2 regions of the Geodermatophilus sp. SYSU D01036 genome follow, and region 1 is predicted to be linked to the other one. Evidence: riboswitches for the same ligand, from Rfam matches in the RefSeq annotation. Region 1 holds a riboswitch; the other holds the start of a gene.
The links. A riboswitch is a leader RNA that binds a small molecule or an ion and turns the genes downstream of it on or off. The one in region 1 is predicted to bind S-adenosylmethionine.

Region 1 (8,059 bases):
TGACCCCCGAGCCGGCACCCGCGCCGGCGCCCGCCCCGGCCCGGCAGGGGGCGCAGCAGTGACCGTCCCCGGCGCCCCGCGTCCCGAGGAGACCGGCGGCGGCGACCCCGCCGGCCGCGGCCGCTTCGGCCTGTCGAACGTCTTCCGCCGCTCACCCGGGCACATCGGCCGGGCCCGCACCTCCACGCTGGTGCTGGCCGCGCTCTTCGTGGGCCTGGGCGTGCTCTACCTGTACGTGAAGCCGCCGGACCCGGCGACCGTCCCGGCGGGCGGCACGACCGAGGTCACCACCCCGGCGCCCGCGCCCGAGACCACGGCACCCCCGACGACCACCGAGCCGGGGCCGACGACGACCGGGCCCGAGCCCGAGCCGACGACGGAGCCGGAGGAGACGGCGCCGCCGTCGGCTCCCACCACCACCGCGCCGGCGACCCCGACCCTGCCGACGACGACCGCCCCGCGGACGACGGAGCCCGGGACGGAGACGCCGACGACGCAGCAGCCTCCGTCCCCCGCCGAGGAGCCCCCGCCGACGACGGACAGCACCCCGACCACCTGACGCGGCACGTGGACAGCGCATGTGAACGGCCGTTAACGTCGGGGGCGGAGATCCCACACAGGAGGCACAACATGGCGGTGGCCGCGCCGGAGTCGTCGCGCGCCCGGCACGAGGACCTGGTCGCCGAGCTGCGCGAGCGGCTCGCCCGGCGGGCGCTCGGGGGTTCCGAGGCCGCCCGTGCCCGGCACGTCGAGCGCGGCAAGCTGCTCCCCCGCGACCGCGTCGCGCACCTGCTCGACCCCGGCAGCCCGTTCCTCGAGCTCTCGCCGCTGGCCGCCGAGGACATGTACGACGGCGACTCCCCCGGCGCCGGGATCATCACCGGCATCGGCCGCATCGCGGGCCGCCCGTGCGTCGTCGTCGCCAACGACGCCACGGTCAAGGGCGGCACCTACTACCCGGTGACGGTGAAGAAGCACCTGCGCGCGCAGGAGGTGGCGCTGCAGAACCGGCTGCCGTGCGTCTACCTCGTCGACTCCGGCGGCGCGTTCCTGCCGATGCAGGACGAGGTGTTCCCCGACCGCGAGCACTTCGGCCGGATCTTCTTCAACCAGGCCACGCTGAGCGCGCGCGGCATCCCGCAGGTGGCCGCCGTCCTCGGCTCCTGCACCGCCGGCGGCGCGTACGTGCCGGCGATGGCCGACGAGTCGGTGATCGTCCGCGAGCAGGGCACGATCTTCCTGGGCGGGCCGCCGCTGGTGAAGGCGGCCACCGGCGAGGTGGTCAGCGCCGAGGACCTCGGCGGCGGCGACCTGCACAGCCGCGTCTCCGGCGTGACCGACCACCTGGCCGACGACGACGAGCACGCGCTGGAGATCGTCCGGGGCATCGTCTCCACGCTGGCCCCGCCCGCGCCGCCGGCCTGGGAGGTGGCCCCGCCGCGGGACGCCGTCCGCCCGCAGACCGACCTCTACGACCTGGTGCCGGTCGACCCGCGCACGCCCTACGACGTCCGCGACGTCATCACCACGCTGGTCGACGGCGGCGAGCACCAGGAGTTCAAGGCCCTCTACGGGCCCACCCTGGTGACCACCTTCGCCCGGCTGCACGGGCACCCGGTGGGCATCGTCGCCAACAACGGCGTGCTGTTCGGCGAGTCCGCGCTCAAGGGCGCGCACTTCGTCCAGCTGTGCGACCAGCGGCGCATCCCGCTGCTGTTCCTGCAGAACATCACCGGGTTCATGGTCGGCCGCGACTACGAGGCCGGCGGCATCGCCAAGCACGGCGCCAAGATGGTCACCGCCGTCGCCTGCGCCCGGGTGCCGAAGCTGACCGTCGTCATCGGCGGGTCCTACGGCGCCGGCAACTACTCGATGTGCGGCCGGGCCTACTCCCCCCGCTTCCTGTGGATGTGGCCCAACGCCCGCATCTCGGTGATGGGCGGCGAGCAGGCCGCCTCGGTGCTGGCCACCGTCCGCCGGGACGGGCTGGCCGCCCGCGGCACCGACTGGCCCCCGGAGGAGGAAGAGGCGTTCAAGGCGCCGATCCGCGGCCAGTACGAGGCCCAGGGCAACCCCTACTACTCGACGGCGCGGCTGTGGGACGACGGCGTCCTCGACCCCGCCGACACCCGCACCGTCCTCGGCCTGGCGCTGTCCGCGTGCGCGCAGGCCCCCCTCGACGACGTCGCCTACGGCGTCTTCCGGATGTGAGCAGCAGCGTGTTCGACACCGTCCTCGTCGCCAACCGGGGCGAGATCGCCGTCCGCGTCGTCCGGACGCTGCGCCGGCTGGGCATCCGCTCGGTCGCCGTCTACAGCGACGCCGACGCCGGCGCCCCGCACGTCCGCGCCGCCGACGTCGCCTACCGGCTCGGCCCCGCCCCGGCCGCGGAGAGCTACCTGTCGGTGGAGCGGGTGGTCGAGGCGTGCCTCGCCACCGGCGCGCAGGCCGTGCACCCCGGCTACGGCTTCCTCTCGGAGAACCCGGCCCTGGCTTCCGCGTTGGCCGACGCCGGCGTGGTGTTCGTCGGCCCGCCGGCCGAGGCGATCCGGGTGATGGGCGACAAGATCACCGCCAAGAAGACCGTGGTCGCCTCGGGGGTGCCGGTCGTCCCCGGCGTCGCCGAGCCCGGCCTCACCGACGCCGACCTGGTGGCCGCCGCCCCCGGCATCGGGTTCCCGGTGCTGGTCAAGCCCTCGGCGGGCGGCGGCGGCAAGGGCATGCGGGTGGTCGAGGACGCCGCCGGCCTGCCCGCGGCCCTGGCGTCGGCCCGCCGGGAGGCCCGCGCGGCGTTCGGCGACGACACGCTGTTCCTCGAGCGGTTCGTGCAGCGGCCGCGGCACGTCGAGGTGCAGGTGCTCGCCGACGCGCACGGCGCGGTCGTCCACCTCGGCGAGCGCGAGTGCAGCCTGCAGCGGCGGCACCAGAAGGTGGTCGAGGAGGCGCCGTCGCCGCTGCTGGACGCCGCCACCCGCGAGCGGATCGGCGCCGCCGCCTGCGCCACCGCCCGCAGCGTCGGCTACACCGGCGCGGGCACCGTGGAGTTCATCGTCTCGGCCGACCGGCCCGACGAGTTCTTCTTCATGGAGATGAACACCCGGCTGCAGGTCGAGCACCCGGTCACCGAGCTGGTCACCGGCCTGGACCTGGTCGAGCAGCAGCTCCGGGTGGCGGCGGGGGAGCCGCTCGCCTTCACCCAGGACGACGTCGCGCTGACCGGCTGGGCGGTCGAGGCGCGGGTCTACGCCGAGGACCCCGCCCGCGGCTTCCTCCCCACCGGCGGGCGGGTGCTGGCCCTGGCCGAACCCGAGGGCGCCCGCGTGGACTCCGGCATCGCCGCCGGCACCGTCGTCGGCTCCGACTACGACCCGATGCTCGCCAAGGTGGTCGCCGCCGGCCCCGACCGCGCCACCGCGCTGGCCGCGCTGGACCGGGCGCTCGCGGAGACCGCGGTGCTCGGCGTGACCACCAACGTCGGGTTCGTGCGGTCCCTGCTCGCCGAGCCCGCGGTGCGGACCGGTGACCTGGACACCGCGCTGCTCGACCGGTTCGCCGCCGCGTGGGAGCCGCCCGCCGTCCCCGACGACGCCGTCCTCGCCGCCGCCGCGCACGTGTGGCTGACCGCCTGGGCCGCCGCCGACCCGGCCGACCCGTGGAGCGCGCCCACCGGCTTCCGCGCCGGCGCGCCGTCGGCCCCGTTCGTCGTCCGGCTGGAGACCGGCGGGCGGCAGCGGACGGTGACGCTCAGCGGCACGCCCGCCGCCGCGCGGGCCGGCCTCGACGGCGCCGACGCCGGCCCGCTGAGCTGCGCACCCGAGGACGGCGGCCTGGCGCTGGTCCGCGACGGCGTGCGGTCGCACTGCCGGGTGGCCGAGGACGGGGACGCGCTGTTCGTGCACGCCGGCGGCGCCGACTGGGCACTGCGGCGGGCCCGGCGGCTGGTGCTGCGGCCGGACGCCGCCGCGCACGCCCCCGAGCTGACCAGCCCGATGCCCGGCACGGTGATCGCCACCCCGGCGTCCCACGGTCAGGCGGTCGGCGCGGGCGACCCGGTGGTCGTCGTCGAGGCGATGAAGATGGAGCACACGCTGCGCGCCCCGGCCGACGGCGTCGTCGACCTGCTCGTCGCCCCCGGCGACCGCGTGGCGCTGGACCAGGTGCTGGCCCGGCTGACCCCCGCCTGAGCCGCGGGGCGCAGGATGCCCGGCATGGTGCTGGGGCTGCGTCGACCGGTCGTGCAGGCGCCGATGGCCGGCGGGCCGTCGACGGTGGAGCTGGCCGCGGCGGTGTCCGGGGCCGGCGGCCTGGGCTTCCTCGCCGCCGGCTACCGGACGCCGGAGGCGGTGCGCGAGGAGGTCCGCGCCGTCCGGGCGCGGACCCGGGAGCGGTTCGGCGTCAACGTCTTCGTCCCCGGGCCGCCCGCCGACGAGGGCGCCCTGCGCCGCTACGCCGAGCGGCTCCGGCCCGAGGCGCGGCGGTGGGGCGTGGACCTCGGCGAGCCCCGCGCCGACGACGACGCGTGGGAGGCCAAGGTCGCGGTCCTCGCCGAGGAGCGGGTGCCGGTGGTGTCGTTCACCTTCGGCCTGCCGCGGCCGGACATGGTCGCCGCGCTGCACGACGTCGGCGCCACCGTGCTGGTCACCGTCACCTCGCCGGAGGACGCCGTGGCCGCCCGCGACGCCGGCGCCGACGCGCTGGTGGTGCAGGGCGTCGAGGCCGGCGGACACCGCGGCGGCCTCCGCGACGAGGACGGGGCGGGCGAGTACGGGCTGCTGCCGCTGCTGCGGCTGGTCGCCCGGGCGGTGGACCTGCCGATGGTCGCCGCCGGCGGGATCGTCGACGGCCCCGCGGTGGCCGCGGTGCTCGTCGCCGGGGCGGAGGCCGCGCAGCTGGGCACGGCGTTCCTGCTGTGCCCCGAGGCGGGCACCGGCGCCGCGCACCGGGCGGCCCTGGGCGGCGGCCGGCCGACGGCGCTCACCCGCGCGTTCAGCGGCCGGCGCGCCCGCGGGCTGGTCAACCGCTTCCTCGCCGAGCACACCGCCGCGGCCCCGGCCGCCTACCCGCAGGTCCACCACCTGACGACGCCGCTGCGCGCAGCGGCGCGGCAGGCCGGCGACCCGGAGGCGGTCAGCATGTGGGCCGGGCAGGCGTACGCGCTGGCCGAGGCGCTGCCCGCCGGCGAGCTCGTCGCCCGTCTCGCCGACGGCGCCGCGGCCGCCCTCGCCTCCCCCCGGCCCGGCGCCTCCTGACCGGGCGCTAGGGTTCCGCGCAGGCTCACGAGAGGCAGCGACAAGTACCTGGCTGGCTGCCCGGCAACCTCTCCTCCGTCCGAGGTGCTCCCAGGGGAAGAGCCGGCCGCGCGGCGCCCGCCGCGCGGCAAGACGGAGCCCTCCGTGCGCCGCGGGGTCTCCGCGAGCGAGAGGAGACGGCGCCGTGCCCGACCAGCAGAGCTGGAGCTTCGAGACCCGGCAGATCCACGCCGGGACCAGCCCCGACCCCACCACCGGGGCCCGCGCCCTGCCGATCTACGCCACGACCAGCTACCAGTTCCGCGACGCCCAGCACGCCGCCGACCTGTTCGCGCTGGCCGAGATGGGCAACATCTACACGCGGATCATGAACCCGACGCAGGACGCGCTCGAGCAGCGGGTGGCCTCCCTCGAGGGCGGCGTCGCCGCGCTCGCGGTGGCCAGCGGCCAGGCCGCCGAGACCCTGGCGATCCTCAACGTCGCCGAGGCCGGCAGCCACGTCGTCGCCTCGGCGTCGCTGTACGGCGGCACGTACAACCTGCTGCACCACTCGCTGCCCAAGCTCGGCGTCGAGGTGTCCTTCGTCGAGGACCCCGACGACCCGGAGAACTGGCAGTCGCTGGTCCGCGAGAACACCAAGGCGTTCTACGGGGAGTCGATCGGCAACCCGAAGGGCGACGTCCTCGACATCTCCGCGGTGTCGGAGGTGGCGCACCGCAACGGGGTGCCACTGATCGTCGACAACACCATCGCCACGCCGTACCTCGTGCGCCCGCTCGAGCACGGCGCCGACGTCGTCGTCCACTCGGCCACCAAGTACCTCGGCGGCCACGGCACCGCGATCGCCGGGGTCATCGTCGACGGCGGCAACTTCGACTGGACCCGCGGCCGGTTCCCCGGCTTCACCACGCCGGACCCGACCTACCACGGCGTCGTCTACGCCGACCTCGGCGCGCCGGCCTACGCGCTCAAGGCCCGGGTGCAGCTGCTGCGCGACCTCGGCCCGGCGATCAGCCCGTTCAACGCCTGGCTGGTCGTGCAGGGCATCGAGACGCTGTCGCTGCGCATGGAGCGGCACGTGGCCAACGCCCAGCGGGTGGCCGAGTTCCTCGAGGCGCACGACGAGGTGGAGTCGGTGCACTACGCCGGCCTGCCGTCCTCGCCGTGGCACGCCGCCCAGCAGCGCTACGCCCCGCGCGGCGCCGGCGCGGTGCTGGCGTTCGAGATCCGCGGCGGCGTCGAGGCGGGCAAGCGCTTCGTCGAGGCGCTGGAGCTGCACAGCCACGTGGCCAACATCGGCGACGTCCGCAGCCTGGTCATCCACCCGGCCTCGACGACGCACTCGCAGCTGACGCCGGAGGAGCAGCGGACCACCGGCGTCACCCCCGGCCTGGTGCGCCTGGCCGCCGGCCTGGAGGGGATCGAGGACATCCTCGCCGACCTCGAGGCCGGGTTCCGCGCCGCGAAGGGCGCCTGACGTGGGCGGGGTGCGGGACCTCCCGGGGTCCCGCACCCCGCCGCGCACCGGCGGGTGGCGCGACGGCGACCCCGCCGGGGACCGGCTGTTCCTCGACCTGGACGGACCGGTCCGGCTCGAACGCGGCGGGGTGCTGCCCGGCGTCCGGGTGGCCTACGAGACCTGGGGCACGCTCGCCCCCGACGGCGGCAACGCGGTGCTGGTCGAGCACGCGCTCACCGGCGACAGCCACGTCACCGGCCCGGCCGGGCCCGGCCACCCGACGCCGGGCTGGTGGGCGTCGCTGGTCGGGCCGGGCGCGGCGCTGGACACCGACCGGTTCTTCGTCGTCTGCGCCAACGTGCTCGGCGGGTGCCAGGGGACCACCGGGCCGTCGTCGACCGCGCCGGACGGCCGGCCGTGGGGCGCGCGGTTCCCGGAGGTGACCGTCGGCGACCAGGTGCTGGTCGAGGCGGCGCTCGCGGACACGCTGGGCATCGACCGCTGGGCCGCCGTCGTCGGCGGGTCGATGGGCGGGATGCGGGCCCTGGAGTGGGCGGTCGCGCTGCCCGACCGGGTGGCCGGGCTGTTCTTCCTCGCCTCGGGCGCGGCGGCCACCGCCGACCAGATCGGCACCCAGACCACCCAGCAGGCCGCGATCCGCGCCGACCCGGTCGCCGGGCTCGGCGTCGCGCGGCGGATCGCGCACCTGACCTACCGCAGCGCGTTCGAGCTGGAGGAGCGCTTCGGCGCGGCCGTGCAGGCCGACGGCCGGTTCGCCGTCGCCTCCTACCTCGACCACCACGCCGACAAGCTCACCCGCCGGTTCGACGCCGGCAGCTACCTGGTGCTCACCGAGGCGATGAACACCTGGGACGTCGGCCGCGGCCGGGGCGGGGTGGAGGCGGCGCTGGCCCGGGTGACCGCGCGGGCGGTGGTGGCCGGCGTCGACTCCGACCGGCTCTACCCGCTGGAGCTGCAGCAGCGGGTGGCCGACGCGCTCGGCGTGCCGCTGCGGGTGGTGTCCTCGCCGTACGGGCACGACGGCTTCCTCATCGAGGCCGGCCCCGTCGGCGCGCTCCTCCGCGAGCTGCTCGACGCCTGACGGGGCCGGGGCCCGGGCCCCGGTCCGCCGGGACCCCGGACTCCCGGGAGACTGGGCCCGTGGACGACGACCTCGACGCCCTGCGGCTGGCCTGCGACCGCGCCCTCACCGGGCACGGCGTGCAGCGCGCCGCCGACCTGCTGGCCACCATCCCGGCGGGCACCGCGCTGGACCGGTACGGCGCGGGCGGCGTCGTCGCGGAGCTGGAGGCGGAGGTCGCGCAGCTGCTGGACAAGCCGGCCGCCGTCT
Region 2 (8,059 bases), on a different contig from region 1:
CCCAGACCGGCGCCGCCGACGCGCCGACGGTCGCCGCCACGCCGCAGACCGCCGACGCCGGCGTCTACAAGCGGCTGTGGTCGGGGCTGTTCTTCGGCGTGGGCGCGGTGCCCACCGGCGGGCTGCTGGACGCGCTCGGCGGCGGGGGAGCGGCCGAGGCCGAGGACGGCGAGGACTCCGGCGAGGACTCCGGTGACACCGGCGACGCGGCACCCGTCTCCGGCGACGCCGCGCCCCGCCTGCCGTTCGACCCGGCGTCGGTGGACCCCGCCGTGGTGGAGCAGGCGCTGACCTGCGGCCGGTTCCGCGCCGACATCTGCGCCGCCTACCAGTCCGCCGCGGCCTCGGGCACGCTCACGCCCGAGGTGGCCGCGGTGCTCGACCGCAGCAGCCCGGCCGCGGTGCTCGACCGCATCACCGCGCCCACCCTGCTGGTCCAGGGCACCGAGGACTCCCTGTTCGGCCTGGGCCAGGCCGACGCCAACGCCCGCGGCATCGCCGCGAACGGCACCCCGGTCAAGGTCGTCTGGTACGCCGGCGGCCACGACTCCCAGGCCTCGGAGCGGGAGACCGCCGAGCTGCGCGACCAGGTCGCCGGCTGGTTCGACTGGTACCTGCGCGACGAGGACGACCCGGCCCGCGGCGAGGACCCCGGCACCGGCTTCGAGTTCCCCGCGCCCACCGGCCTGGGCAGCGGGCTGGGCAGCGTGCAGGGCGGCACCCAGAGCGTGCTCGCCGGCGCCTACCCGGGCCTCGACGGCGGGGAGCCGGCGCAGCGGGAGAGCGTCGCGCTCGACGGCGGCACGCAGCCGGTGGTCACGCCCGCCGGCGGCACCCCGGCCGCGATCACCACCGTCCCGGGCCTGGGCGCGCTGGCCTCGGCGCTCGGCGGCCAGGCCGTGGAGATCCCCGGCCAGTTCGCGGCGTTCGCCAGCGAGCCGCTCGACGAGGCGGTCGAGGTGGTCGGCGCGCCGACCGTCGAACTCGCCGTCGCCTCGCCCACCGGCAGCGCCACGCTGTTCGCCAAGCTCTACGACGTCGGCCCCGACGGCGCCCAGACGCTGCCCGGCGGGCTGGTCGCCCCGCTGGCGCTCACCGGCCTGTCGGTGGACCCGGCCGCGCCCACCGAGGTCGCCGTGACGCTGCCGGGCATCGTGCACCGCTTCGAGGCCGGGCACACGATGCGCGTCGTCGTCTCCTCGACCGACCAGGCTTTCGCGCTGCCGGCCGAGGCCACCGTCTACTCCGTCGCCCTCGCCGGGGCCGGCAACGGCGGCACCGCGCTGGCCGTGCCCACCGTCGAGGGGCAGCCGCAGGCCGACGGCGGCACCTCCCGCTGGTGGTGGCTGCTCGGCGCCGTCGCCGCCCTCGGCCTGCTCGGCTGGCTCACCGCGGTGCTGTGGGGCCGCCGCCGGCGCCGGGTCACCTCGGAGGTGGAGCCCGACGGCGAGGACGTGCCGCTGCGCTTCGAGGGGATCACCAAGGCCTACAAGGACGGCTTCGTCGCCGTCCGCGACCTGTCCTTCGAGGTCCGCCGCGGCCAGGTGCTCGGCCTGCTCGGCCCCAACGGCGCGGGCAAGACGACGTCGCTGCGCATGCTCATGGGGCTGATCCGGCCGAACTCCGGGCGGATCACGGTGTTCGGCCACGCGGTCCGCCCCGGCGCGCCGGTGCTGTCCCGGCTGGGCTCGTTCGTCGAGGGCACCGGCCTGCAGCCGCACCTGTCCGGCCGCGACAACCTGCGCCTGTACTGGGCCGCCACCGGCCGCCCGGCCGAGGACGCGCACATGGAGGAGGCGATCGCGGTCGCCGGCCTCGGCGCCGCCATCGACCGGCCGGTGCGCCGCTACAGCCAGGGCATGCGGCAGCGGGTGGCGATCGCCCAGGCCATGCTCGGCCTGCCCGACCTGCTGGTCCTCGACGAGCCGACCAACGGGCTGGACCCGCCGCAGATCCACGCCATGCGCGAGGTGCTCCGCGACTACGCCGCCACCGGCCGCACGGTCATCGTCTCCAGCCACCTGCTGAGCGAGATCGAGCAGACCTGCACCCACGTGGTGGTCATGGCGAAGGGGCAGAAGATCGCGCAGGGGACGGTCGAGGAGATCGTCGGCACCGGCGGTGCGGTGCTGGTCGGCCTCGCCGCCGACGCCGACGCCGACCGCGCGGCCGCCGTCCTGTCGGCGCTGCCCGGCGTCGCCGTCGAGCGCACCGACGAGGGGCTGGTCGCCGACCTCGGCCCGGAGACCTCGCGGGCGACGGCGCTGCAGGCGCTGGTGGCCGCGGGCGTCGCCGTCGACCAGTTCACGCCGCGCCGCCGCCTGGAGGACGCGTTCCTGGCACTCGTGGGGGAGTCGTGACCGCGACCGAGCACGTCCAGCCCACCGGCGCCGTCGCCGGCTACCGGCCCGAGCGGACGCTGCGGCTGTCGGTCGAGCTGCGCCGGCAGTTCAAGCGGCGCCGCACGATCGGCGTCTTCGCGGCGATGGTGGCCCTGCCGCTGGTCCTCATCGCCGCGCTGCAGCTGGGGGCGAGCGAGGACGCGCAGACCAACAGCCGGATCAACCTCGTCGACGTCGCCACCGCGAGCGGGCTGAACTTCACCCTGTTCGTGCTGTTCGCGACGACGACGTTCTTCCTCGTCGTGGTCTACGCGCTGTTCTTCGGTGACACGGTGGCCAGCGAGGCGCAGTGGGGCTCGCTGCGCTACACGCTGGCCACGCCGGTGCCCCGGATGCGGCTGCTCCGGCAGAAGTGGCTCGCGGCGCTGGTCCAGTCGGTGGGCGCGCTGCTCACCCTCGCCGTCGTCGCGGTGGTCGCCGGCGGCCTGGCGTTCGGGTTCGGCGAGATCCGGACGCCGGTCGGGGTGACCCTGTCGCAGGGCGAGGGGTTCCTCCGGCTGGCCGGGATGCTCGGCTACCTCGCCGTGCACCTGCTCGTCGTCGGCACGCTGGCGTTCTGGCTGTCGACGATCACGGACGCGCCGCTGGCCGCCGTCGGCGGGGCGGTGTTCACGACGGTCGTGTTCGCGATCCTCGACCAGGTCGAGCAGCTCGGGGCCATCCGCGACTGGTTCCCCACCGCGGAGGAGTTCGCCTGGACCGACCTGCTGCAGACGCCGGTCGACTCCTCGGACCTGTTCCGCGGCGTCGTCCAGTCGCTGGTCTACGCCGCGGTCTTCACCGCACTGGGCTTCCGCCACTTCGCCCGGCGCGACGTCACGAGCTGATCGAGGCCCGGACCGCCTCGGCCCAGCCGACGCCCATCGGCTCGGCGGTCACCGACACGTTGGGGACGGCCCCCAGCAGCCCGGCCATGCCCTCGACCTCCGCGCCGTTGGCGGTGATCCACAGCCGGCCGACGGCGGGCGCCATCTCCAGGTCGCTCGCGCTGTCGCCGATCGCGACGGCGTCCGCGGGGTCGACGCCGCGCCGCTCGAGGTCCCAGGCGATCGCCGCGCCCTTGGAGATGCCGCGCGGCATCAGGTGGTAGACCCGCGCCAGCTGCCCCTCCGGCGCCAGCCGCAGCCGCGCCGAGGCGGGGATCGCGCCGTTGTCCTTGAGCGTCAGCCAGCCGAGGCCCCGCTCGGTCAGCCACGCATCGACGGCGAGCGGGTCGACGAACCCGCGCAGCAGCGCGTCGCCGTCGTGCGTGGTGTGCCAGGGCGCGTGCCACTCCAGCCGGCCGGCGTGGGCGGCGCACAGCGCGTCGACCACGCCGAGCTCGGCCATCACGTCCATCGGCGTGCGGCCGGCGTACTCGGCGGGCAGCTCGCCGGTCAGCTCGTGCCGCTCCCGGCCGCCCTTCCACGTCACCAGCGAGCCCAGCTCGGCGATCGCGCCGTCGGCGGCGAAGATCCGCCCCGCCTCGGTGACCTGGTCGGCGGTGCGCCCGCTGACGATCACCAGCGCGACCCCGGCGGTGTGCAGCTCCAGCAGGGCCGCGGCGGGCTCGGCGGTGGGGGAGCCGTCGGCGGCGTGCCAGAACGACCCCCGCGGTCCGACCATCGTGCCGTCGAGGTCGGTGTAGACGATGCGCACAGCCACGGCGCCCAGCATGGCCGGGGCCGGGGGCGGTCCCCGCAGCCGGGTAGAGTCGGGCCCGTTCCACTCATCCAGAGGGGCAGAGGGACACGGCCCGGTGAAGCCCCGGCAACCGCGCTCGCGACAGCGGCGAGAGGTGCCAATTCCGTCCCGCGCGGCTCGACGGCCCGACGCGGGGAAGATGAGGAGGTAGTCGTCGCATGACCCTGACCGCTCCCGGTTCTCTGCAGGCCGACTCCGCTGCCGGCGGCCCCGTTCCGCCCAGCCCCGCCCGCGGCCTCGTCTGTCGCAACTGCGGCGCCACCTTCGGCCTCATCGCCGAGCACGCCTGCGCCCAGTGCTTCGGCCCGCTCGAGGTCGACTACGACCCCGAGCTCATGCGGCAGGTCACCCGCGAGCAGATCGAGGCCGGCCCGCAGAACATCTGGCGCTACGCCGCGCTGCTGCCGGTGGGCCAGGACCCGGCCGACCGCGTCTCCCTCGACCCGGGCATGACCCCGCTGGTCCGCGCCGACCGGCTCGCCGCCGAGCTCGGCATCACCGGCGGGCTGTGGGTCAAGGACGACTCGGCCAACCCCACCCACTCGTTCAAGGACCGCGTGGTGAGCCTCGCGGCCACCGCCGCGAAGGGGCTGGGCTACCGCAAGATCGCCGCGGCCTCGACGGGCAACCTGGCCAACTCGGTGGCCGCGCACGCCGCCCGCGCCGGCCTGCCGTCGTTCGTGTTCATCCCGTCCGACCTGGAGCCGGGCAAGGTCGTGCAGTCGGCGGTCTACGGCCAGACGCTGGTCGCCGTCGACGGCTCCTACGACGACGTCAACCGGCTGACCAGCGAGCTCGCCGAGACCGACGAGTTCGAGGACACCGCCTTCGTCAACCAGAACGTGCGGCCCTACTACGCCGAGGGCTCCAAGACGATGGGCTACGAGATCGCCGAGCAGCTCGGCTGGCGGATCCCGGCCCAGGTGGTCATCCCCATGGCCTCGGGCTCGCTGCTCACCAAGGTGGACAAGGCCTGGCGGGAGCTGGTCAGGGCCGGGATCGTCGCGGACACCGAGTGGCGGGTCTTCGGCGCCCAGTCCGCCGGCTGCGACCCGATCGCCACCGCCTTCGACAACGGCTGGGACGTCGTCAAGCCGGTCAAGCCCACCGGGATCGCGAAGTCGCTGAACATCGGCAACCCGGCCGACGGCCCGTACGCGCTCGACGCGATCCGCCGCACCGGCGGCGCCGTCGGCCGGGTCGGCGACGAGCAGATCGTCCAGGGCATCCGCGACCTCGCCCGCACCACCGGCGTCTTCGCCGAGACCGCCGGGGGCGTGACCGTGGCGGTGCTGCGGCAGCTGGTCGAGGACGGGCGGCTGGACCCGAGCCGGGAGACCGTCGTCCTCAACACCGGCGAGGGCCTCAAGACCCTCGACCCGCTGCTGCCGGTGGTCGGCCCGACGCACCGCGTGGAGCCGTCGCTGCGGTCGGTCCGGTCCGCGGGGCTCATCGGCTGAGCCCCCGGCGGGGGGCGTAGGCTCGCCGGCGTCGATCCGGCGGGTGACATCCCGCCCGATCGTCCCCGAGTCGTGTGTCCAGGATCTCCCCACGGCGGCGTGCCTGTTGTACCGTCTCGCGCGGTCAGTTCCACGCACGTGTCCGACGGGCGGAAGAGCTGGATCCCGGTCCCCGGATCACGGGGGCCGTCCGCACGCACGACCGTGGGAGCGCACGTGGCACAGGGCACCGTGAAGTGGTTCAACGCCGAGAAGGGCTTCGGCTTCATCGCCGTCGACGGCGGCCAGGACGTCTTCGTCCACTACTCGGCCATCCAGATGGACGGCTACAAGAGCCTCGACGAGGGCCAGCGGGTGACCTTCGAGGTCGTCCAGGGTGAGAAGGGCCCCCAGGCCGACGGCGTCCGCGTCGCCTGAGCCCCCTCCGTACCCCCGTGCTGCGGCCCGGCTCCCTCCGCGGGAGCCGGGCCGCAGCCGTTCCCGGGCCGCCGCCGGTGAGCCGGGCGCCGTCGCTGCCGGCCGCCCACGCCGTGGTCCTCGTCCTGCTGGCGGCGGTCTCCGGGGTCCTCCACGTCGCGGGGGTGCGCAGCGGCGGCCAGGACGCCGCCGGCCGCTGGACCGGCCCGTCGCCCGCGGTCCCCGTGGCGACCCGGGTGCTCGCGCTGCTCGTCGTCGTGGTGGTGGCGCGCACCGTCGGGCCGCGGCGGCCAGGCCGGCTCGCGTACTGGCTGGCGGGCACCGCGTGCTGGGCGGTCCTGCCGTGGGCCTGGCCGGCGCCCGGGCTGTCGGCCTCCCACCTCGAAAGCGGCTGGGCGTGGGTGACCGTGCTCGGGTTCTCCGGCTACGGCCGGGTCTGGCTGGTGCCCCTGCTGCTGTTCGGCGCGGCGTACACCGCCGTCCTGGCGCGCCTGGCCGACTGACCCGCCCGGGAACAGGCGCCACCCACCCCCCGTTCTTGCACTCGGCAGGGGCGAGTGCCAGACTTCCGGTTGGCACTCGACAGTGCCGAGTGCCAATCAGGTCGGAACGGTGAGGCACAGGAGCGCGGGCCACATGGGAGCCCGCCGCGCCGGTGTCGTCCGTCGCGGGCGCCGGTCCCGGCCGTGCAGCGATCCATGCATGGAGGACATCACCACATGGCCAAGATGATCGCCTTCGAGGAAGAGGCGCGCCGCGGCCTCGAGCGGGGCATGAACACCCTCGCCGACGCCGTCAAGGTGACGCTCGGCCCCAAGGGCCGCAACGTCGTCCTCGAGAAGAAGTGGGGCGCTCCCACCATCACCAACGACGGTGTGAGCATCGCCAAGGAGATCGAGCTCGAGGACCCCTGGGAGAAGATCGGCGCCGAGCTGGTCAAGGAGGTCGCGAAGAAGACCGACGACGTCGCGGGTGACGGCACCACCACCGCCACCGTGCTGGCCCAGGCGCTCGTCCGCGAGGGTCTGCGCAACGTCGCCGCCGGCGCCAACCCGATGGCCCTGAAGAAGGGCATCGAGAAGGCCGTCGCCTCGGTCACCGAGTACCTCCTCTCGACCGCCAAGGACGTCGAGACCAAGGAGCAGATCGCCGCCACCGCGTCGATCTCCGCCGCCGACCCGGCCATCGGCGAGCTCATCGCCGAGGCGATGGACAAGGTCGGCAAGGAAGGCGTCATCACCGTCGAGGAGAGCAACACCTTCGGCCTCGAGCTCGAGCTCACCGAGGGCATGCGCTTCGACAAGGGCTACATCTCGCCCTACTTCGTCACCGACGCCGAGCGCATGGAGGCCGTCCTCGACGACCCGTACGTGCTCGTCGTCAACTCGAAGATCAGCTCGGTCAAGGACCTGCTCCCGCTGCTGGAGAAGGTCATGCAGTCGGGCAAGCCGCTGGCCATCATCGCCGAGGACGTCGAGGGCGAGGCCCTCGCGACCCTGGTCGTGAACAAGATCCGCGGCACCTTCAAGTCGCTGGCCGTCAAGGCCCCCGGCTTCGGTGACCGCCGCAAGGCCATGCTGACCGACATCGCCATCCTCACCGGTGGCCAGGTCATCAGCGAGGAGGTCGGCCTCAAGCTCGACACCGCCGACGTCTCCCTGCTGGGCCGCGCCCGCAAGGTCGTCGTCACCAAGGACGAGACGACGATCGTCGAGGGCGCCGGTGACAGCGACCAGATCGCCGGCCGGGTGAACCAGATCCGCGCCGAGATCGAGAAGTCGGACTCCGACTACGACCGCGAGAAGCTCCAGGAGCGCCTGGCCAAGCTGGCCGGTGGCGTCGCCGTCATCAAGGCCGGCGCCGCGACGGAGGTCGAGCTCAAGGAGCGCAAGCACCGCATCGAGGACGCGGTGCGCAACGCCAAGGCCGCCGTCGAGGAGGGCATCGTCGCCGGTGGTGGCGTCGCCCTGGCGCAGGCCACCGCCGTCGCGTTCGAGAAGCTCGACCTTGAGGGTGACGAGGCGACCGGCGCCAACATCGTGCGCGTCGCGCTCGAGGCGCCGCTGAAGCAGATCGCCGTCAACGCCGGCCTCGAGG

Region 2: linked by a shared signal. The riboswitch ahead of thrC (threonine synthase) and the one ahead of ACI8AR_RS14265 (bifunctional o-acetylhomoserine/o-acetylserine sulfhydrylase) in region 1 are both predicted to bind S-adenosylmethionine.

Annotation. Positions count from the first base shown of each region.
Region 1 covers NZ_JBJGZJ010000013.1:42,553-50,611, reverse strand. The annotation lists gene ACI8AR_RS14290 (mechanosensitive ion channel family protein) at 1-62, shown strand, start outside; gene ACI8AR_RS14285 (hypothetical protein) at 59-559, shown strand; gene ACI8AR_RS14280 (carboxyl transferase domain-containing protein) at 631-2,211, shown strand; gene ACI8AR_RS14275 (acetyl/propionyl/methylcrotonyl-CoA carboxylase subunit alpha) at 2,220-4,184, shown strand; gene ACI8AR_RS14270 (NAD(P)H-dependent flavin oxidoreductase) at 4,209-5,249, shown strand; SAM riboswitch class IV at 5,273-5,389, shown strand; gene ACI8AR_RS14265 (bifunctional o-acetylhomoserine/o-acetylserine sulfhydrylase) at 5,434-6,726, shown strand; gene metX (homoserine O-acetyltransferase MetX) at 6,737-7,810, shown strand; gene ACI8AR_RS14255 (threonine aldolase family protein) at 7,870-8,059, shown strand, end outside.
Region 2 covers NZ_JBJGZJ010000037.1:9,986-18,044, forward strand. The annotation lists gene ACI8AR_RS22425 (alpha/beta fold hydrolase) at 1-2,360, shown strand, start outside; gene ACI8AR_RS22430 (ABC transporter permease) at 2,357-3,229, shown strand; gene ACI8AR_RS22435 (HAD family hydrolase) at 3,219-4,046, opposite strand; SAM riboswitch class I at 4,108-4,231, shown strand; gene thrC (threonine synthase) at 4,244-5,545, shown strand; gene ACI8AR_RS22445 (cold-shock protein) at 5,762-5,962, shown strand; gene ACI8AR_RS22450 (hypothetical protein) at 6,040-6,465, shown strand; gene groL (chaperonin GroEL) at 6,682-8,059, shown strand, end outside.